DNA from 2 places in the Williamsia sp. DF01-3 genome. Region 1 is predicted to be linked to the other one. Evidence: riboswitches for the same ligand, from Rfam matches in the RefSeq annotation. Region 1 holds a riboswitch; the other holds the start of a gene.
What was found. Region 1 has a riboswitch for cobalamin ahead of MVA47_RS13680 (CbtB-domain containing protein). Riboswitches for the same ligand answer to the same signal wherever they lie in the genome.
Positions count from the first base shown of each region.

Region 2: another riboswitch for cobalamin. It lies ahead of MVA47_RS20595 (iron ABC transporter permease); the one in region 1 lies ahead of MVA47_RS13680 (CbtB-domain containing protein).

Region 1 is NZ_JALKFS010000005.1:2,427,265-2,438,288, reverse strand. Features, by position in the region: gene MVA47_RS13695 (acyl-CoA dehydrogenase family protein) at 1-113, opposite strand, end outside; gene MVA47_RS13690 (histidine phosphatase family protein) at 164-700, opposite strand; gene MVA47_RS13685 (CbtA family protein) at 733-1,563, opposite strand; gene MVA47_RS13680 (CbtB-domain containing protein) at 1,576-1,812, opposite strand; cobalamin riboswitch at 1,850-1,988, opposite strand; gene MVA47_RS13675 (ATP-dependent helicase) at 2,086-6,675, shown strand; gene MVA47_RS13670 (TetR/AcrR family transcriptional regulator) at 6,770-7,384, shown strand; gene MVA47_RS13665 (thiolase family protein) at 7,448-8,659, shown strand; gene MVA47_RS13660 (Zn-ribbon domain-containing OB-fold protein) at 8,674-9,084, shown strand; gene glpD (glycerol-3-phosphate dehydrogenase) at 9,103-10,848, opposite strand.
Region 2 is NZ_JALKFS010000005.1:3,920,416-3,931,439, reverse strand. Features, by position in the region: gene MVA47_RS20630 (electron transfer flavoprotein subunit alpha/FixB family protein) at 1-546, shown strand, start outside; gene MVA47_RS20625 (GNAT family N-acetyltransferase) at 679-1,488, shown strand; gene MVA47_RS20620 (1-acyl-sn-glycerol-3-phosphate acyltransferase) at 1,623-2,369, shown strand; gene MVA47_RS20615 (cysteine desulfurase family protein) at 2,454-3,671, shown strand; gene mnmA (tRNA 2-thiouridine(34) synthase MnmA) at 3,671-4,819, shown strand; gene MVA47_RS20605 (vitamin-B12 independent methionine synthase) at 4,816-5,829, shown strand; gene MVA47_RS20600 (MmcQ/YjbR family DNA-binding protein) at 6,061-6,465, opposite strand; cobalamin riboswitch at 6,510-6,725, shown strand; gene MVA47_RS20595 (iron ABC transporter permease) at 6,849-7,886, shown strand; gene MVA47_RS20590 (ABC transporter ATP-binding protein) at 7,886-8,722, shown strand; gene MVA47_RS20585 (ABC transporter substrate-binding protein) at 8,723-9,727, shown strand; gene ligA (NAD-dependent DNA ligase LigA) at 9,822-11,024, shown strand, end outside.

The sequences.
Region 1 (11,024 bases):
TAGGGCGGAAGGACGCCCGTCTCGAGCTCATCGATGTGCGGACGGATCTCCTTGTCGATGAAGCCGCGCACGGCATCGCGCACCATCAGATCTTCTTCGGACCACTCGTACATGCAGATTCCCCTCGGATGTCGACGTTCTGCACCAACACTAGAATCCGAGATCACTTTTCGAGGCGGTTCACCGATTCCCGAACGCCCGGCCGCAGACGCCAGCGGCCACCGCGACGACGTAAGCGGATCACATCTGCAGGCCGGACCTCGATGCCGAAGAAGTCCGCTCCGATCGCGGCCGCGACAACACCCTGGGCGGTACCCCCGGCGACCACCACTGCGACATCGTCGCTGCCTCGGTCCTGCAGCCAACAGCCAAGGCGCCCAACAAAATCGACAACACTCTCCCCACCATGCGGCGCCGCTGTCGGGTCGGCGAACCACTGGCCGAGTTCGACGGGATCTACCTGATCGGGCCGCAGGCCGGCCCATCGGCCCAGGTCGATGGCCCGCAGTGCCGGTTCCACGTCTGCGTCCCGCGCGCCCATCAACCTGGCCGTGTTGCGCGCAGAAACGTCCGGAGCAACAAAGACTTTCGCATTCGAATGCAGTTGCAGACCCGTGGCATCGGCTTGTCCGCGGGTGTCCAGCGGCTCGTCGTGCGACCCGAAAGCCAACGTTGCATTCGGGCCCGTTCGTGCAGCCACGACCACTGTGAGATCCAGTGGGGGTCGGCCCGTCATGTCGGGCGGGCTCCGCCTTCCGCCCCGTTGCGAGCACCTGCACCGGTCGTGCGGGCCGTATGTTTGCCGATCCAGTTGAGCGCCAGCGCGAATCCGAGGCCGAGTACTGCCCACAAGATCACCTGATTGATCACCGAGTAGTACCGGAAGTCGCCGAGCAGATCGGCCGGGAACCCCGGGAACGCCATCGACTGGCCGTCCATGAGCGGGCCCGGCACCTCGTCGAAACTCGGCAACAGAAGCACGGCGACCGCGATCGCGGCCAGATATGCAACGCCCGCCACCACTGCCGCATACAGGCCACCGATCTTCGGTGCCAGCCAGAACGCCAAGACCGCTGCGGCGATCATGAATCCCACCGACAGCAGCAGGATCGTCAGGTACGCGCCACTGCGCGACCCGATCGTGTCGTCACCACCCACAGCGGGCGGATTCGCGGGATACGCGCTGAAGGGAACGAGATACACCGCGACGAATCCGCAGACTGCGAGCAGGGCTGCCACCGTCCGCGGGTCGGTTGTCGGGTACCGCCGACCGACGTAGGCCCACACAACCGTGAAGGCAACGGCGAAGAACGCCCCGATGATCAGGCCGAACACCACCGACCCCACGCCGGCGCCGAAGTTCTGCTGCACCGTCCGGGAGAACAACTCGTGGTCGTGCGCGTGAGATCCGCCGGTCAGTTCGAGTTCGGCGTGCGACCGGCCTTCCTCATACCCGACGGCACGGTCGACGAGGGGCTCGATGTAGATCCGGGCGAAGACGAACGCGACGATTCCGGCGACCAGACCTGAGAGCAGTCCGGCGCCGATGAACTTCTTTTCCACGTGTTCGCCTGCTCAGTGGCAGGGGAAGCCGAGGAAATGGCGCGCGTCGTGGATGTACTCGTGGACGTGGGTGTCGCTGCCGAACACCGACACCGCGCCCTGGTCGAAGCCGAGGAAGTAGTAGGCGAGGGACGCGACCATGGTGGTGGCGGTCAGCCAGAGTGCGGCATTCACGACCGACACGTCCGGGACCGCGACGGCCAACGTGGGGGCACTCGAAACCGGTTGCGGGACCGAAGAACTCGACATTGATATCTCCTCTCGCGGGATGCGCGCCCCGCGTCGACCTGGTGGGTGTCGTGCCCCGGTCCCCTGACTTGCGGCTCCACCCGGTGGGTTGAGATCAGCTCACAGTGGCGCGACCGCTCCGGATTTGCACCGGATTTCCCGTTCACACGACGTGCGCTGACTCTATTCCGCGGCGTTTTGCCCGGTCAACACCGACATGCCGAATGATCTGGTGCCGACGATCCCGGTCACTGGTTCTCCCGCTCTGTCAGACCCGTCATGGATCATGGAGCAATGGCCGCCCGCAAGTCCCCCACCTCGACATCCGGCGTGCCCAGCGCCCAGCAGGTGCTGGAGCGCTTCACAGCGCCGACCCGTACGTGGTTCGACGCGGCCTTCCCGGCACCCACATCAGCACAGCTCGGGGCATGGAACTCCATCGCGGACGGCCAGAACACCCTGGTCGTCGCCCCCACCGGGTCGGGCAAGACGCTGTCGGCATTCCTGTGGGCACTCGATCGGCTCGGCGCTGACCCGCTTCCCGACGGCGCCAAGACCGCCGGCACGCGCGTTCTCTACGTGTCACCGCTGAAGGCTCTTGCCGTCGATGTCGAGCGCAACCTGCGCGCACCCCTGATCGGGATCACCCGGGCCGCGCAGGACCTGAACCTGCCCGTCCCCCAGATCACGGTCGGCGTCCGATCGGGCGACACCCCGGCCGCACAGCGCCGGCAATTGCTCCGCACCCCACCCGACATCCTGATCACCACCCCCGAATCCCTCTTCTTGATGCTCACGTCGTCCGCGCGCGACACGCTCACCTCGGTGCAGACGGTCATCGTCGACGAGGTGCACGCCGTGGCCGGCACCAAGCGGGGAACACACCTGGCGTTGTCGCTCGAACGTCTCGACGCCTTGCTCGAGAACCCGGCACAGCGCATCGGGTTGTCGGCAACCGTCCGGCCACCCGAACGTGTCGCAGGATTCCTCTCCGGCAGCCGGCCCTACACGATCGTGCAGCCGCCGGCGTCCAAGACGTTCGACCTCTCGGTCGACGTCCCCGTCGCGGACATGACCAACATCCCGGTGATCGCCGGCAGCGAAGAGATCGACGACGAGGCCTCCGCTCCGGCGGCCGGATCGCTCTGGCCATTTGTGGAGAGTTCGATCGTCGACCTCATCGAGAAGAACCGGTCCACCATCGTCTTCACCAACTCCCGTCGCCTGGCCGAGCAGCTCACGGCCCGCCTCAACGAGGTCCATGCCACCCGGCTCGGGCAGGCACCGGAGCCCGTATCCAATCCGCGGGTGCCCGGCGGTGCGCCGGCTCAGGTGATGGGCAGTGGCGCCAGCAAAGGTGCCGAGCCCCTGCTCGCGCGCGCCCATCACGGATCGGTGAGCAAAGAGGTACGCGGACAGATCGAGGACGACCTCAAGTCCGGCCGGCTGCGGTGTGTGGTGGCCACGAGCAGTCTCGAACTCGGCATCGACATGGGCGCTGTCGATCTGGTCATCCAGGTGGAGGCCCCACCGTCGGTGGCCAGCGGGTTGCAACGCATCGGTCGTGCCGGGCACCAGGTGGGCGAGATCAGTCAGGGTGTGCTGTTCCCCAAGCACCGCACCGATCTGCTGCGGTGTGCTGTGGCGGTCGAGCGGATGACCGACGGACTCATCGAAGAACTGGTCGTTCCGGCCAATCCGCTCGACGTACTGGCACAACAGACCGTCGCGGTGTGCGCAACGGGCAGCATCGACGTCGACGAGTGGTACCAAATCGTCCGGCGCAGTGCGCCTTACGCCACCCTTCCCCGTCCGGTCTACGACGCCACCCTGGATCTGCTGTCAGGCCGTTACCCGTCCGACGAATTCGCCGAACTGCGACCGCGAGTGGTCTGGGACCGCGCCAAGGGCACGATCACCGGACGTCCCGGCGCTCAGCGTCTGGCGGTCACCTCTGGCGGCGCGATCCCGGACCGCGGGCTGTTCGCCGTCTACATGGTGGGCGAAAAGCAAACGCGGGTGGGCGAACTGGACGAGGAGATGGTCTACGAGTCCCGGGTGGGTGACGTCTTCGCCCTGGGCGCGACCAGCTGGCGGATCGAGGAGATCACGCACGACCGGGTGCTGGTCACCCCGGCGTACGGCCAGGCGGGCCGGCTGCCGTTCTGGCACGGTGACAGCATCGGCCGACCCGCCGAACTCGGAGCCGCCATCGGTAAGTTCGTCGGCGAGCTAAGCAGCACGGACAAGATGGCCGACCACGCCGAACGCCTCGGCCTCAATGCGTTTGCCCGAGACAACCTGGCGCAGCTGATCTCTGAACAGCAGGCGGCCACCGGCCACCTGCCCACCGACCGCACGTTGTTGGTCGAACGCTTCCGCGACGAGCTCGGCGACTGGCGGGTGATCCTGCACTCCCCTTATGGCCTGAGGGTTCACGCGCCGTGGGCCAGTGCGGTCACCGCACGTCTGCAGCAGGACTACGGCATCGACGGGGCGGTCTCGGCCGCCGACGACGGCATCATCGTCAGGCTGCCCGACACCGACGACCAGCCTCCCGGTGCGTCGTTGTTCAGCTTCGAGCCCGACGAGATCGAGCAGATCGTCACCGAGCAGCTGGGCGGCTCGGCCATGTTCGCGTCCCGGTTCCGCGAATGCGCTGCCCGGGCGCTGCTACTGCCACGGCGCAACCCCGGCAAGCGTGCGCCGCTGTGGCAGCAGCGTCAGCGCAGTGCTCAATTGCTGGATGTGGCAAGAAAATACCCGCAGTTCCCCATCATCCTCGAGGCGTTCCGCGAATGTCTGCAGGACGTGTACGACCTGCCGGCCCTTGTCGACATGCTCACCCGCATCCAGAATCGGCGCCTGCGGGTCATCGAGGTCGAGACCGAGACGCCGTCTCCGATGGCCTCCTCGTTGCTGTTCGGCTACGTGGGTGCGTTCATGTACGCCGACGACGCGCCGCTCGCCGAGCGTCGCGCCGCCACCCTGTCCCTCGACACCGCGCTGCTGGCGCAGCTGCTCGGGCGCGTCGACCTGCGAGAGTTGCTCGACCAGAACGTCATCGCCGACACCGAGGCCAAGCTCCAACGCCTCCACCCGGACCGGCAGGCGAAAGACGCCGAAGGCATTGCCGACCTCTTACGCTGGCTCGGTCCACTCACCGCAGACGCTGTGGCCCTTCGCTACTCCGGCGACGATTCACGCGAGCTGCTCATCGAGCTGGTCGGCGCCGGCCGGGCCATCGAGGTCTCCCGCGGCGGAGACATCGTGTGGTTCGCAGCTGCCGAAGATGCCAGCCGGTTGCGGGACGGGCTCGGGATCCCGCCACCGCAGGGCCTTCCGATGGCGTTCCTCGACCCGGTCGACGATCCGCTCGGCGACCTCGTCGGCCGGTTCGCGCGCACCCATGGCCCGTTCGGCGCAGCCGATGTCGCGGAGGCGCTGGGACTGGGCGTCGCTGTTGTCCGCGACACCCTGATGCGGCTTGCCGGCCAACGACGAGTGGTCGAAGGCGACTTCCGGCCCGAACCTGCCGGCACCCTGCGCAGCGGCGAGCAATGGTGCAACACCGAGGTCCTGTCCGGTTTGCGCCGGGCCTCGCTCGCGGCGAGCCGGGCGGAGATAGCTCCCGTCAGTCACCAGACCTACGCGCGATTCGTCACCGGCTGGCAGCACGTCACCGACCGCACGCGTCTGCGTGGCATCGACGGGGTGTCTGCGGTGATCGACCAGTTGGCCGGGGTTCCCATCCCCGCCTCGGCGTGGGAGTCACTGATCCTGCCCGCCCGGGTATCCGACTACCGGCCCGACATGCTCGACGAGCTCACGGCAGGCGGCGAGGTTCTGTGGGCCGGGCACGGTCGGTTGTCCGGATCCGACGGCTGGATCAGTCTGCACCCCGCCGATCTCGCCGAGGACAGCCTGCCCGCACCCACCGAGATCGACACGGGCGATCTGCATCAGCGAGTGCTGGACCAACTTGCTCCGGGCGGCGCCTTCTTCTTCCGGCAGTTGAGCGATTCGCTGTCCGTCGACGGTGTGGCGCCGCTGGGCTCGGACCTCGAGATGGCCTTGTGGGACCTGGCCTGGGCGGGTCGCATCAGCAACGACACGTTTTCACCGGTGCGCGCCCTCCTCGGACCGGGCCGCAAACCCGGGGCCGTCCGGGGCATACCGGCCCACCGCGGGCGGCGCAGATTCGCGCGCACTCCCCGTACTGCGCCGATGTCGATGACGGGGCGATGGTTTGTCCTGCCCCCGCCGCTGGGCGACCCCACGTTGGCCATCGCCGCGCAGTGCTCGACGCTGCTGGACCGCTATGGCGTCGTCACCAAGGGAGCGGTGATGACCGAGGGCGTCGAAGGGGGCTTCTCTCGCGTCTACAAGGCCCTCACCGGATTCGAAGACAGCGGCAAGGTGCGACGCGGGTACTACATCGACGGACTCGGCGGTGCGCAGTTCGCCGCCACCACCACCATCGACCGACTACGCGACGAGGTGGAGACCATCGGTCAGTCCGCCATCGCCCTCGCCGCCACCGACCCGGCCAATCCGTACGGTTCCGCACTGGGCTGGCCGCCTCAGAAAGAAGGCCATCGCCCCGGCCGCAAACCGGGTGCGCTGGTGGTGCTGGTAGACGGCGACCTGGTGCTGTTCGTCGAACGCGGCGGAAAAACAGTGCTCACGTTCAGCGAGGACGCCGACACCCTCGCCGCAGCCACCTCCGCGCTGGCACGCGTGGTCATCCGAGGTCAGGTCGATCGGCTGTATGTGGAGAAGGTCAACGGAGAACCTGTGCTGACCGGTGACCTCGCCGAGCATCTCCGGGAAAGCGGCTTCTCGGCCACGCCTCGTGGCCTGCGTCTGCGCCGCACCGGATGACAACTCGCATACGGAAGTGGCCGGTGATGCACGTGCTGCCGGGTCGGGCGTCTTAGGCTGTACCCGGGCCGGGACGCACCACTGAAGGATGACCATGACGCAACAGGCAACGACAACTGCAGCGGCAACGCTCAGTTCGGAGCTGCCCGCCTGGCAGCAGGCTCGCCGCCTGCGGATCATCAAGGCTGCCAATGCCGCCCTCAAAGAGCAGGAGTACGAGCAGATCCAGATCCGCGACGTGGCCAATGGAGCCGGCGTCGCGTTGGGCACGCTGTACCGGTACTTCTCGTCCAAGGAGCATCTCTACGCCGCGGTACTGCTCGATTGGGCGGCACCCGCCTATGCGAGGTCGGGCGAAGAATTGTCCGAGCACCAGATCCGCGCGAAGATGAATGCCGTCATCTCCTCGTTCGAGCGACGACCGCATTTCTTCAAGGTGCACGTCATCTTGCAGTCCAGTGCCGACCCCAACGCCAAGGCCTTGCTCGCGCAATTCTTCGAGGTCTGCCAGCACACGTTGGCCGACGACTTCGCGCGCCTGGGGCCCGAGGCAGCCAAGGATGCGGCGATCATGCTGTGGTCGATCATCAACACCGTGCTCACCGGGACGGTGTACAACGAGGGATCCATGGACGACGTCTATCGCCTGTGCAACCGCTTCATCGACTTTCTGTTCGGCGCACCCATCGACCCCTCCCTTGAAAACTAGATTCGTGTTCTAGTACGTTGGCCGGAAGACTTCCACCTTCCGATCTGACGCGCAGGAGTATCCATGGGTTTTCGGGGCGATGCCGCAGTGGTCGGTTTCCAAGAGCTTGCGCCGCAGAAGGTCTCGACTCGTACACCGCGCTTCACCTTGGAGCAGTGGGCAACGCTGGGAGCGGCCGCGATCGCTGATGCAGGCCTCACCGGTGTCGAGATCGACGGGATCGTCACCTCCACCCTGCTCGAGTCCGAAATGTTCGTACCGTCCACCATTGCCGAATACCTCGGTGCGCGAATCAATTTCGCGGAGACCGTCGACCTCGGCGGCGCGTCGGCCGCCGCCATGGTCTGGCGTGCTGCCGCCGCCGTGGAACTGGGTATCTGCCAGGCTGTTCTGTGCGTGATCCCCGCTGACTACGGAGTGCCGTACAACGAGAAGAAACCGCTGCCCGACAGTCTGACCGACATCCTGCTCTACGGCTCGTCGTCGAACCGGTTCGGTTCACCGCAAGCAGAGTTCGACATCCCGTTCGGCAATCTGGGTCAGAACGGCCCGTACGGCCAGATCGCGCAGCTGTATCGATCGGTGTACGGCTACGACGAGCGGGCGATGGCCAAGATCGTGGTGGATCAGCGTGTTAACGCCAACAACACCCCCGATGCGGTGTTCCACGACAAGCCGCTGACCATCGAGGATGTTCTGGCGAGCCCGATGATCGCGGACCCGTTGCGGCGGCTCGAGATCGTGATGCCCTGTTCGGGCGGCGCCGCGGTTCTGGTGACGTCGGCCGACCTGGCCCGTCGGAGCAAGAACCGCCCGGTGTGGATCAAAGGTTTCGGCGAACACGTCGCGTACAAGACACCGACGTATGCCGAGGACCTCCTGGAGAGTCCGATCGCTCGTGCCGCCGAAACAGCGTTCGACATGAGCAGGCTCGATCGCTCCGACATGGACATGGTGTCGATCTACGACTGCTACACGATCACCGTGTTGATGAGCCTGGAAGACGCGGGATTCTGCGACAGGGGCAAGGGCATGGAGTTCGTGAACTCGCACGACCTGACGTTCCGAGGTGACTTCCCGCTCAACACCGCGGGAGGACAACTGGGTTTCGGTCAGGCCGGCCTCGCGGGCGGCATGCACCACGTCTGCGACGCGACGCGCCAGATCATGGGCCGTGCGGGTGCGGCCCAGGTGCCCGACTGCAACCGGGCTTTCGTCTCCGGCAACGGCGGCGTGATGGGCGAACAGACCACACTCGTACTGCAGGGCGACTAGGAAGCGATGACCTCATGACGTTCGCCAAGCCGATGCCGGTGAAAACCCCTGTGAGTGCCCCTTTTTGGGACGCACTCTCCGAGCACAAGATCCGGATCCAGTACTCGCCCTCGTTGGGTCGCCACGTGTTCTATCCCCGGATCTTGGCGCCGGGGACGTTGGCCGATGATCTCGAGTGGAGAGAGATTTCCGGGCTGGGAAAGCTGTACACGTTCACCATCGCGCGTAAACCGGTTTCTCCGCACTTCGCCGACTCCGTGCCGCAGCTGCTCGCCGTGGTGCAGTGGGACGAGGGACCGCGGGTATCCACCGAGTTGGTCAACGTCGACCCCTCAGAGATCCACATCGGCATGCGGGTCAAGCCGGTGTTCTTCGACTACCCCGATGACGACGTCACCTTGTTGCGGTACGAGCCAGCCGATTGACGTCGTGCCGGCGGGCGGTCAGTCCGGAACCGGCACGGGTTCTAACAGTTCGGCGCGCGACTCCGGCGCGGCCGCACGCAGGGCATCAGCGGATTCGTCATCGGGTTGCCGCTGCGATGCCACCTCCGCCTCGACACGCGCGAGATAGGTCTGCACCTCGAAGTCGGTACGGTCGCTGTCCCAATCAAGCAGCGGCGCAACAAGATCGGCCACTTCTCGTGCGCTCTTCACACCGCGATCCGGGTACTCGATCGCAATCCGTGTCCGCCGGGCCAGCACGTCTTCGAGGTGCAGTGCGGCTTCGCTGACCACCGCGTAGACCACTTCGACACGCAGATACTGGGGCGCCGCGGCCAAGGGTTCGAGAAGGCTCGAGTCCTTCTTGGCGTAGGCCAACACCTCATCGATCATCGAGCCGTAGCGGTTCAGCAAGCGACGGATGCGGTAGGGATGCAACCCGAATCGCTGCCCGAGCTGATCGCACTGGTTGATCAGGGCGTGGTACCCCTCGGCCCCGACCAGGGGAACCTTGTCGGTGACCGACGGAGCCACCCGCACCGGGATGAAGTCGGTGATCGCGTCCACCGCGTCGGCGGCCATCACCCGGTAAGTGGTGTATTTCCCACCGGCGATGGCGACGAGACCGGGCGCGACCTCGGCCACGGCATGTTCGCGGGACAGCTTCGACGTCTCGTCGCTCTCGCCCGCCAGCAGCGGCCGCAGGCCCGCGTAGACGCCTTCGATGTCGTCGTGGGTCAACGGCGTGACCAGCACCTCGTTCACCTTCTGCAGGATGTAGTCGATGTCCGCCCGGGTTGCCGCGGGGTGAGCGAGGTCGAGATTCCAGTCGGTGTCGGTGGTCCCGATGATCCAGTGCGTCTCCCAGGGGATGACAAACAGCACCGACGTGGCGGTGCGCAGGATGATGGCCGATTCGCTGACGATGCGGTCCCGTGGGACGACGATGTGGACGCCCTTGGACGCGCGGACCCGAAACCTCCCGCGCTGCTTCGACAGAGCCTGGATCTCGTCGGTCCAGACACCGGAGGCGTTGATGACGCAGTGACTGCGGATATCGGCGGTCTCGCCGGTCTCGGTGTCTCGCACGCGGACTCCGCTCACCCGGTCGGCCTCCCGCAGGAAACCCGTGACCTGGGTGGAGGTTCGGATGACGGCGCCGTAGTGCGATGCGGTGCGGGCCACCGTCAGGGTATGACGTGCGTCGTCGACCACGGTGTCGTAGTACGTGATCCCACCGGTGAGCGAGTTGCGTTTGAGCGCAGGGGCAATCCGCAGTGCGCCCGACCGTGACACATGACGTTGTCCTGGAACGGATTTGGCTCCACCGAGTGAGTCGTACAGGAACAGGCCGGCGGCCACGTACGGCCGTTCCCAAACCCGGTGGCTCAGTGGATACAGAAACGGTAGGGGCTTCACCAGGTGCGGCGCCAGCGTGCTCAGCGACAGCTCACGCTCATGGAGCGCTTCGCGAACCAGACCGAACTCGAGTTGCTCGAGGTACCGCAAACCACCGTGGAACATCTTCGATGAGCGGCTCGATGTTCCCGATGCGATGTCGCGGGCTTCGACGAGCGCCACGCGCAGACCGCGGGTTGCGGCGTCGAGCGCAGTGCCCACACCGACGATGCCGCCGCCGACCACCACCACGTCGAACAGCTCTGTGGACAGCCGTTGCCAGGAGTTCTCCCGGTATCGAGGGCCCAGGTCGGACGGTCGATCGGGGTCGAATGCCGCTGCGCTCATCGCTATCTCCTTTGGTCACGGGTCGATCACCTGCCGCCGCGAACTCCGAAGCGGGCGAACCGGCCGGACTACCGCCGACAACGCTACCCGCTGGTAACCGGTCCGCCACCGCAAGTGGACCGGCCGTGTCCAAGTAGACAATCTGCAGAGATGGTCATGCGAAACTCGTTCCTGTG
Region 2 (11,024 bases), 1.5 Mb from region 1:
GCCGAGGCACAGGCCGGCGGCGACGTCCCGGTGTACTCGGTGCGTCCTGGCGCGGTCGAGGCTGCCCCACAGGCCGGCGCAGGCGAGCGCGTCGACGTCGAGGTGCCCGAGGTTCCCGAGAACGCGGTCAAGATCACCAAGGTCGAGCCGAACGTCGGCGGTGACCGTCCGGAACTGACCGAGGCCACCATCGTCGTGTCCGGTGGACGCGGCGTCGGCAGTGCCGAGAAGTTCTCTGTCGTCGAGGAACTCGCCGATTCGCTCGGTGCCGCTGTCGGTGCCTCGCGTGCGGCTGTCGACTCCGGTTACTACCCCGGCCAGTTCCAGGTCGGCCAGACCGGTAAGACTGTGTCGCCGCAACTGTATGTCGCTCTGGGTATTTCAGGCGCGATCCAGCACCGTGCGGGTATGCAGACCTCCAAGACCATCGTGGCGGTCAACAAGGACGAAGAGGCTCCCATCTTCGAGATCGCCGACTACGGCATCGTCGGTGACCTCTTCAACGTGGCGCCGCAGCTCACCGAAGCGGTCAAGAAGCGCAAGTAACACCGCTCGCAGCTGAACCACAGATGACCCCCTGGCACCCTGCCCGGGGGTCATCTGCTGTTCATGCACGTTGCACCGACACGACACGCCGCCGATTCCGACCGGTCCGACGCGCTCGATACACCTGTGCCCATGAGGACACCCGCAGTCATCAGCACGACCGCACTCGTCTCCGGGCGCGACTACAGCCTGTATCTGAGTACCGACCCTTCCGACATCGACGTCATCGCGCGTCTGCGTTACCAGGTCTTCGCGAACGAGCCGGGTTTCGGCGGCGCAATGGCCGGAGTCACCGACGGGCGGGATTGCGACCCCTTCGACGAGTTCTGTGACCACCTCATGGTGCGACACAACATGACCGGCGCCGTGGTCGGCTGTTATCGCCTCCTGCCGCCGCCGGGTGCCATCGCCGCCAGAGGCCCTTACACGGCTACGGAATTCGACGTCCACGAATTGGATTCGATTGCGCCGCAAACTGTCGAGATGGGCCGGGCGTGTGTTGCCCTCGAACACCGGTCCGGATCTGTCCTGGCTCTCATGTGGGCGGGCATCTTGAGGTATCTGGATCTCAGTGGCTACCGGTACCTGATGGGCGCGACCTCGGTGCCGATCTGCAAGGACAGCGACCGCGACCGGCCCGGCGCACAGGTCCGCGGTATCCGGGACTTCGTACGCGACCGGCACCGTGGTCCGTGGGAGGTGTACCCGCACAGGCCGGTGGTGCTCGACGGCCTGCGGCTCGACGACATCGCACCGCCCGACCGCTTGGCATTCCCACCCCTGCTCAGTGGATACCTGAGGATGGGGGCCTGGGTGTGCGGAGAACCGGCCTACGACCCCGATTTCGGGGTGGCCGACTTCTTCACGGTGATCGATCGCGAACGCGCGAACACCAGGTACCTGGACCGGCTCCGCCAGGCCGCCGAGCGGGTACCCGGATGACAGACGACCCGATGGTGACGAACGCGCCCGCTCGGCACAGCTGGTTTCCGGCGAGTGCCTGTGATAGCAGCTGCCTGTCCACCTCGAGCTGCGAAGCGGGGCGGGTACGCAGGAGCTGGCGCGTCGTCGCACTGATGACCACCGTGGCGGTCGCGGTCACCCTCGGGGTCCTGGTGCCTCTGCTGCCACGGTCGGCGCGTGCCGGGTACGTGCGGTGGATGGCTGTCCTGTTGCTGGCTTCGATCGGCATCCGGGTACGCGTCCGGCACAGCGAATTGTCTTTGGGAGGTCCGCGAGCCGCAGGCGCAGGCCTGATCGTCGCCAACCACATCTCGTTCCTGGACATCCTCGCGATCGCGACCGTCAGCCCTGCCCGCTTCGTGGCCAAAGCAGAACTGACCCGATGGCCGGTGATCGGAACGCTCACCCGTCGCCTGGGTGTGATCCCGATCCGCCGCGAGTCGTTGCGCGACCTCCCGTCTGTCATCTCGGACGCCGTCGACGGACTCCGAGCGGGAGACAGCGTCGGGTTGTTCCCCGAGGGGACGACGCGATGCGGTCGCGGCGGTGGTCGTTTCCGTCCTGCGATCTTCCAGGCCGCGGTCGAAACGGGGGTTCCGGTCCAGCCTCTGGTGGTGAGTTTTCACACACCGGACGGCGCGATCAGCCCTGTCGCGGCCTTCATCGGGACCGACAACATCGCCGACACGATGGGTCGGATCCTGCGGGCCAAAGGTCTGACCGTGCACGTCCGCCTCTGCGAAACCCAATGGCCGGGATCGGACCGACGTGAGCTCGCCGACCGCTGCGAGCGGATCGTGTTCGGAGAACCGTCGCTGATCGGCCTCTCGTCGGGCATCCCCGCCGCGATGGTGAGCTGACCACTGGACGGTCCCGGTGGCGGGGCGCTGTCCAGACGCCGGTGGAATAGAACCGGCTCTGCGAGCGGTTATCCTGGATTGGTTATGTACTCCTCCGACCGGGCCCCGATCTACCTCGATCACGCAGCGGCAACCTCGATGGTGCCTGCAGCAGTCGTGGCGATGAGTCAGATCCTGGGCACTGCGGGCAACGCTTCGTCGCTGCACGCGTCGGGGCGGCGCGCCCGCCGGCACCTGGAGGAATCGAGAGAATCTATCGCGGCCTCGCTGGGTGCACGCCCGTCTGAGGTGATTTTCACCGGGGGCGGAACCGAAAGCGACAATCTCGCGGTCAAAGGCATCTTCTGGGCGCGGAACAAGTCGGGTTCTCCGGCCGCCGCCCGCCGCCGCATCATTGCGTCATCCATCGAACACCACGCCGTTCTCGACCCGGTGCTCTGGCTTGCCGACACCGAGGGAGCCGAGGTCACCTGGCTGCCCGTCGATCATCAGGGTCTTGTCGACCCCGCAGATCTGCGGGCGGCGCTCACCGCGCATGCAGAGGACACAGCACTGGTCAGTGTGATGTGGGCGAACAACGAGGTCGGCACCATCGAGCCGATTGCGGAGCTTGCCGCGATCTGCCGGGAGTACGGCGTTCCCATGCACTCCGATGCCGTGCAGGCGGCCGGACACCTTCCGCTCGACTTCGCCGCCAGCGGCCTCTCGGCGATGAGCATCGCCGGACACAAGTTCGGTGGGCCCCACGGGATCGGCGCGCTGTTGCTCGGCCGCGATGTGGACTGCGTGCCGCTGCTCCACGGTGGTGGGCACGAACGGGACGTTCGCTCGGGTACCCCCGACGTCGCGGCTGCGGTGGGAATGGCTGTAGCACTTGAACATTCGGTGCAAGAGCTGTCGGTCACCGTCCCGGCAGTGACGAACCTGCGTGACCAGCTGTTCGCGGTGCTGACCGAGAACACCGACGACTGTGTGGTCAACGGACCCACCGGCTCGGCACGGCTGCCGGGCAACGTGCACGTGTCGTTTCCGGGCTGCGAAGGTGATTCGCTGTTGATGTTGCTCGACGCCAACGGCATCGAGTGCTCCACCGGGTCGGCCTGCACCGCAGGCGTGGCCCAGGCGTCTCATGTGTTGACCGCGATGGGCGTATCCACTGCGCGGGCCCGCAGTTCGCTGCGGTTCTCACTGGCGTCCTCGACAACCCGCGATGACATCGACGCCGTAGGCGCCGTCATCGGTGAAGTGGTCTCCCGCGCCCGCGCCGCCGGGATGGCCACGGCAATGGCAGGAGAGCGCTGATGCGAGTACTCGCAGCGATGAGTGGCGGTGTCGACTCGGCGGTGGCTGCCGCACGGGCGGTGGCCGCCGGACACGACGTGGTCGGGGTACACCTGGCACTGTCCACTGCGCCCGGCGCACTGCGGACCGGATCCCGGGGTTGCTGTTCGCGCGAGGACGCGTCTGATGCCCGGCGGGCCGCAGATGTTCTCGGAATCCCTTTCTACGTCTGGGATTTCGCCGACCGCTTCAAAGATGACGTCATCGACGAATTCGTTGCGGCGTACGCCGCCGGGCAGACTCCGAATCCCTGCCTGACATGCAACGAGAAGATCAAGTTCTCGGCTTTGGCCGAACGCGCCATCGCCCTGGGCTTCGACGCGGTTGCCACCGGCCACTACGCGCGGCTCGAAGGCGGCCGGTTGCGTCGGGCGGTCGACCACGACAAAGACCAGTCGTACGTGCTCGCCGTGCTGACTCCGGAGCAGCTGTCACGGGCGATGTTCCCGGTGGGCGACACACCCAAGGACCAGATCCGGGAAGAGGCCGCTGCGCGCGGCTTGTCCGTTGCCAACAAGCCCGACTCTCATGACATCTGCTTCATCCCCACCGGTGACACCCGGGCGTTCCTGGGTGCCACGATCGGTGTCCGGCCCGGCAAGGTCGTCGACGCCGACTCCGGTGCCGAACTGGCCCAGCACGAAGGCGTCCACGGGTTCACCATCGGACAGCGCAAGGGGCTCGGTATCGATGCACCGGCTGTCGACGGCAAACCGCGATACGTGACCGAGATCGATCCCGACTCCGGAACCGTGACGGTGGGTTCCTCCGAGCATCTCCAGGTGTGGACGATCATCGCCCGCAAGGCCATCTGGACGTCCGGACACACTCCCACCGAACCGTTCGAGTGCATGGTCCAGGTCCGGGCACACGGCGGATTGGCGCCGGCCGTGGCCGAAGCCATCGAGCTCGAGCCTTCAGACGGTGTCGACGGACAGGGCCCGGGTATCCGCATCACCCTGCGCAGTCCCCTCACCGGGGTGGCCCGCGGGCAGGCGGCGGTGCTGTACCAGCCGGATTCGGTGTCGGGTGACCTGGTCCTCGGCAGCGGACGAATCGCGGTCACCGGCTCGGTCCCGTCGGATCTCGTCAGCAGCGCCACCACGTGACCGTCCTGCCGTCCGGCACCGGAACCGGTGTCGGATCGATGCCGGGTACCGATCCGATCGAATCCGCGGGCATCAGCCTGGGCGAGTGCGAGCTGGCGTTTCTTCCCGAACTGCCGCAGCGCGGGCTCGGGGCCGACACGATCGGGCGGTCGGCTGCCCTGCTGGTGGACATGCCGATGGACACCGTGGCCTCCGGCTACCGCCTGTCGGCACGCAAATCCGGATTGACCCGCCGCGCGCGCGACTTTCTGAACGCCGACCTCGACGCCTTCGAAGAGGCCTGGGAGCGGGCCGGGATGGCCGCGACCGACCGTTTCGTCAAGCTGCAGGCGTGCGGCCCGTTCACATTGGCCGCGTCGGTGGAACTGCGCAACGGTCACAAGATCCTGCACGATGTCGGGGCGTGGTCGGATCTCGTGGATTCGATGGCCGAGGGCCTGCGAGTACATGCCGACGAGGTCCGTCGCCGCACCGGAGCTCAGGTGATCGTCCAGATCGACGAGCCGATGATCGGGCGGGTGATCGAGGGCTCGGTGGAGCCGCTCACCCGTTTCGACATCATCAGGCCCGTACCCGTCGCTGTGCTCGCCGAGAAGTACGACGGCTTCATCGATGTCGTCGGCAGGCCGGTGGTGATGCACGACTGCTCAACGAATATTTCGTGGGAGCTGTTGGAGCGCGCCAAATTCGCCGCGGTCAGTGTGGATCTCGCCCAGATCCGCACGGCGGATCTCGACGGTATCGGTCAGCTGCTCGACGAGGGTCGGGACGTCATCCTGGGCGCCGTGCCGACAGCTGCCCCCGCAACCGAACTCGCCGCAGAACAGGTGGCCGCGTCGTGCGCCGCCCTGACCGACCGAATCGGGCTCTCCAGGAAGGTCCTGGCGGAGCAGGTGGTGATCAGTCCCGCGTGCGGTCTGGCCGGTGCCGATGCCGCCTGGGCGAAGACGGCGCTCTCGCTGTGCACCACAGCGGCGGCCGGTTTGCGCGCCGACCCGACCGCGGTATAGCGACCCGGCCCGGTCGGTCGGGAACATTCATCGCCTGCGCAGCCTCTGATGAGGTATGGACAACTTTGCCTGCCGCGCACGGATTTGCGCGAGACCGACGCGGGTTCGGACCGCGATGCAGGGCCGCACCTTCATCTGGCCGCTCCCGTGCCATGGCCGTGACGATGCGGGCCCCCAGCCCACCGAGGACGGTGATGAGTTCGGCCACGGCGCAGCAACCGAGCGATGACGTCAGGTCAGTTCGGCGGGGCGCTCGCCGGCGTCGAGCCGGGCGATCAGCTTCTTTGTCGCGACAGAGCGGTAGCTGGCATCGAGTAGTTCGGCCACCTCCGTCCAGTCCGGCCGTGCCGACAGGTCGATCCCCATCCATCCGTACGGTCCCACGTACGCCGGATAGAAGAATCGCGAGTCTTGTTCCAGTGCAACGCGTTCGGTCTGCTCCACTTTGAACAGCAGCGATTGCTCGAACTGCGGTCCGCCTTTGACCCCGCCGCCGTACATGCCGAACATCTTCCCGCCGCGGAACGTCGGGCGACCGTGTGCGATCTTCTCCGTCGCATCCGGGAACGCGAGTGCAATGGTGCGCAGTCGAATCAGGACCGGGTCGTCCTCGGAGTACATGATCGGGTGGGGCATGGCGACAGTCTAGAACCGGTGTCTGTTCGGGTGCCGGTGAAATGTTAGGTTGACCGGGCGTTGGTTTCCGTCGGTCATAGACCGGCGGATCGTAAGAGGGAATCCGGTGAAGATCCGGAACTGCCCCGCAGCGGTGAGTGGAAACGAACGCGGTCACCAGCACTGGGTGTGAGCCTGGGAAGCGACCGCCGGTAGGAGACACCGAACGTACGGTGTCATGTCCACGAGTCCGAAGACCTGCCAACGTGACCGCGCCGCCGGCGTGGTCGCCCGTCGACTCCGAGGGACACGGTTGACGCGGTGATGGTGTGCTCGCGCGCGCCTTCATTCGCTGACGCATGCGTACGGGTCGGTCGGCATCCGGTACAGCGGAAAGTGCGGCGATGCGCCCTCATTCGGTGACTGCGTTGGTGGTCGGGTTGTGTTCCGCGCTGGTCGCTGTGTCGGTGATGGCCCTCATGTTCGGTACCGTTCACGTTCCCTGGCGCGACACCACCTCGTTCCTCTGGGCCGAGTTGGTCGGAGGCGCAATATCCGCAGACGACGTGCCCAACTACCGGATAGTGGTCGATTCCAGAATGCCGCGACTGATCGTGGCAGTGTTCGTCGGCGCCGGACTCAGTGCTGTGGGTCTACTCGTTCAGGCGATGGTACGCAACGCATTGGCAGACCCGTATGTCCTCGGGATCTCCTCGGGAGCATCTGTGGGCGCGACAGCAGTTGTGCTGTTCGGCACTTTCGGTGCGCTGGGTATCTACGCGCTGAGTACCGCAGCGTTCCTGGGCGCCCTCGGTGCCACCGCCCTCGTTTATCTGATGGCGAGATCGGCAGCCGGATTGGTGCCTTTGCGGCTCGTGTTGACGGGAACCGCGCTCGGATACGGTTTCTCGGCGGTCACCACCGTGCTGATCTTCATGGCACCGCAAGGTGACGGTGCGCGCAGCGTGATGTTCTGGCTCCTTGGAAGCCTGTCGGGCGTCAGCTGGGGCATGGTTCCGCTGGTGGTGGTCGTCGCCGCGGTGGGAATGGTGTCCATCGCCCTGTGTGCGCGACGCCTGAACGCGTTGTCGATGGGCGACGAGGTCAGTGCCGCACTGGGACTGAACGCGTCGCGGTTCAGGATCTTCCTGTTCGTCATCGCGGCCGCCATGACGGGTTGTTTCGTGTCCGTCTGTGGCGCGGTCGGATTCGTCGGTCTGGTCGTCCCACACGTGGCGCGACTGCTGGTCGGCGCCGATCACCGGCGACTCATCATCGTGACGCCCTTGCTCGGCGCCGTCTTCCTCGTTTCTGCCGACCTGTTGTCACGCACGGTGGTTCCGCCACAGGAACTGCCACTGGGGGCGATCACCGCGGCAGTCGGGGTACCGGTGTTCGTGTTCTTGATGAAACGCCGTGATGCATCGATGGTGCAGATCTGATGCGCGTGCAGTTCGATCACGTGGACGTCGAGATCGGCGGCCGTCTGGTGGTGGGCGACATGAACCTGACCGTCGAGGCGGGTCAGTTCGTCGGGATCGTCGGGCCCAACGGCAGCGGCAAATCCACGACGCTGCGCTGTCTGTATCGGGCGTTGAAGCCGTCCGACGGTCATATCGTGGTGGGTGAGCGCGACATTCGTGCCATCAGCATGCGCGAGAATGCCCGTCAAGTGGCCGCGTTGACCCAAGACAACACCTTGCATTTCGACTTCACAGCGCGCGAGGTGGTCGCCACCGGGCGACTGCCACACAGCGGGATCGTCGCCCGCGACCGTGCCGCCGAAGACGAGGCCATCGGGGAGGCGATGGACAAGGCCGATGCCGGGGATCTGCGCTCGCGATTGTTCTCCTCTCTGTCCGGCGGCGAGAAGCAGCGCGTCCTGATCGCCCGTGCTCTGGCCCAGGAGCCACAGGTGCTCGTGCTCGACGAACCGACCAACCATCTCGACGTGCAACATCAACACGGCGTGCTCGGTGCGGCAAAAGGGTTGGGCATCACGGTGATAGCGGCATTGCACGATCTGAACTTGGCCGCGCAGTACTGCGACCGTGTCCTCGTGCTCGTCGACGGCGCGGTGGTGTGTGCCGGAACCCCTCACGAGGTCTTCACCGAAACCGTGATCAACCGGTGGTTCTCGATCGGCTGCCACATCGTCGCCCATCCCCGCCTCGGCGTTCCCCAGATCATCTTTGACGGTCTCAACAGGGCCGTCTCCGACGGGCACAAACCAGTGCCGAATTGCACACCCCACGCCCTTCACCACGAGGAGAGCTGAATGTACCGAAATCGCTGTGCCCTTGCGATGATCGTGATGGCGGTGGCAGTCAGCGCGTGTGGCGCCGACGTGGAGCCGAAGACCCCGTCCGGCGGCCCCACGGTGACGGTGACGAATTGCGGTGCACCACTGACGGTTTCCGGAGTGCCGACTCGGGTGGTGACCAATGACACCGGCATCACCGAGATGATGTTCTCGCTCGGACTGGCCGACCGGCTCGTCGGGTACACCACCTATCCCGGCAAAGAACGTGACGTGCAGACCTCGCCTTGGAAGGCGGATTTCGAATCGACCCCCGAACTGGGGGAGGCATTCACCCGGGAGATCGTGCAGGCGGCCGACCCCGATTTCGTCTTCGCCGGGTGGAATTACGGCTTCCGGGAGTCGACCGGCCTGACACCGGACTGGATCAAGCAGATCGGCGCCGTCCCGTACCAACTCACCGAGGCATGTCGACAGCCCGGAACAACGCGCCGAGGAATCATGTCGCCGTTCGATGCGCTCTATGCCGACTTGGAGAACCTCGGTGACATCTTCGGGGTCCGCGAGCGTGCGGACAACCTGGTGGAGGAGTACCGGAACGTCTTGCGCGGTGTGAACGCGGCTGTGCCGCGAGACCGTGATTCGGCCAGGGTCTTCCTCTTCGACAGTGCCGCCCCTGAACCCTTCACCTCGGGCAGAACCGCTGCACCACAACAGATCATCACCGAGGCCGGTGGCCGCAACATCTTCGATGACCTGAACGACTCGTGGACCACCACCTCGTGGGAGGCCGCCGCCCAGCGTGATCCCGAGGTCATCCTCATCGTCGACTACGGGGCGGGACCGTCCGATTCCGTTGCCGCGAAGATCCGTCAGCTCGAATCGCACCCGTTGATGTCGGGCTCGACCGCGGTTCGAGAGGGACACATCCTCGCGCTGCCCTACGCCGCCTTGGTGGAGGGCCCCAGGAACCCGCAGGCTGTGGTCACGGTGGGGGACTACCTGCGATCGATCGGCCGCTAGAGCCCTGCGGGGGCTCTACAGCGGAAGTCCATACTGACGAGTCGAACCCCGCGAGTCCGGTTTCGGTGTCAGCCCTCTGGACTATCTTCGAGGGGTGGCCAACAGTGCAGACATCAGTGAGCAGACGCCCGCGGAGCCGACTCCTTCTGCGGCCAGAGAGCAGTGGTCGCAGCTGGCCGAGGAGGTGCGTGACCACCAGTTCCGCTACTACGTGAAAGACGCTCCCGTCATCACCGACGGTGAGTTCGACACGTTGTTGCGCCGCCTGCAGGCCCTCGAAGACCAGTACCCGGAGTTGGCTGTCGCCGATTCGCCCACCAAGTTGGTCGGCGGCGGTTTCGCCACCGAGTTCAAGGCCGTCGACCATCTCGAGCGAATGATGTCGCTGGACAACGTGTTCGATGCCGACGAGATGCGCAGCTGGGTGTCGCGGGTGGAGGCTGACGCCGGCTCGGGCTTGGAAAATCTGTGTGAGCTGAAGATCGACGGCGTAGCCCTGGCCCTGGTGTACGAGAGAGGTGTCCTCGTTCGCGGCACCACACGCGGCGACGGACGTACCGGCGAGGACGTCACGCTCAACGCCAAGACCATCAACGACGTACCGCACCGACTCACGCCGTCCGACGACTACCCGATACCCGACCTGCTCGAGGTTCGCGGCGAGGTGTTCTTCCGAGTCGAGGATTTCGAGGCGCTCAACGCGTCGCTCGTGGAGGCGGGCAAGGCGCCGTTCGCCAACCCACGCAACTCTGCCGCCGGGTCCCTCCGCCAGAAGAACCCGCAGATCACCGCCAGAAGACGGCTGGGGATGATCTGCCACGGGCTCGGCCGGATCGACGGAACGCCGCCCAAGACTCTCCATGACGCCTATCTGGCGCTCGGTGCCTGGGGACTGCCGGTCTCCGAGCACACCACCAAACTCACGGGCGCCGATGCCATCCTGGAGAAGATCGCATATTGGGGTGAACACCGCCACGACGTCGAACACGAAATCGACGGGATCGTCGTCAAGGTCGACGACATCTCGCTCCAACGTCGGCTGGGGTCCACCTCGCGCGCGCCCCGCTGGGCCATCGCGTACAAATACGCCCCCGAAGAAGCGACCACCAAACTGCTCGACATCTTGGTCAATGTCGGACGCACCGGACGGGTCACTCCTTTCGCATCGATGAAGCCTGTTCTGGTGGCGGGCTCGACGGTCGGCATGGCAACGCTCCACAACGCGTCCGAGGTCAAGCGCAAGGGCGTCCTGATCGGCGATACCGTCACCATCCGGAAGGCCGGCGACGTCATCCCC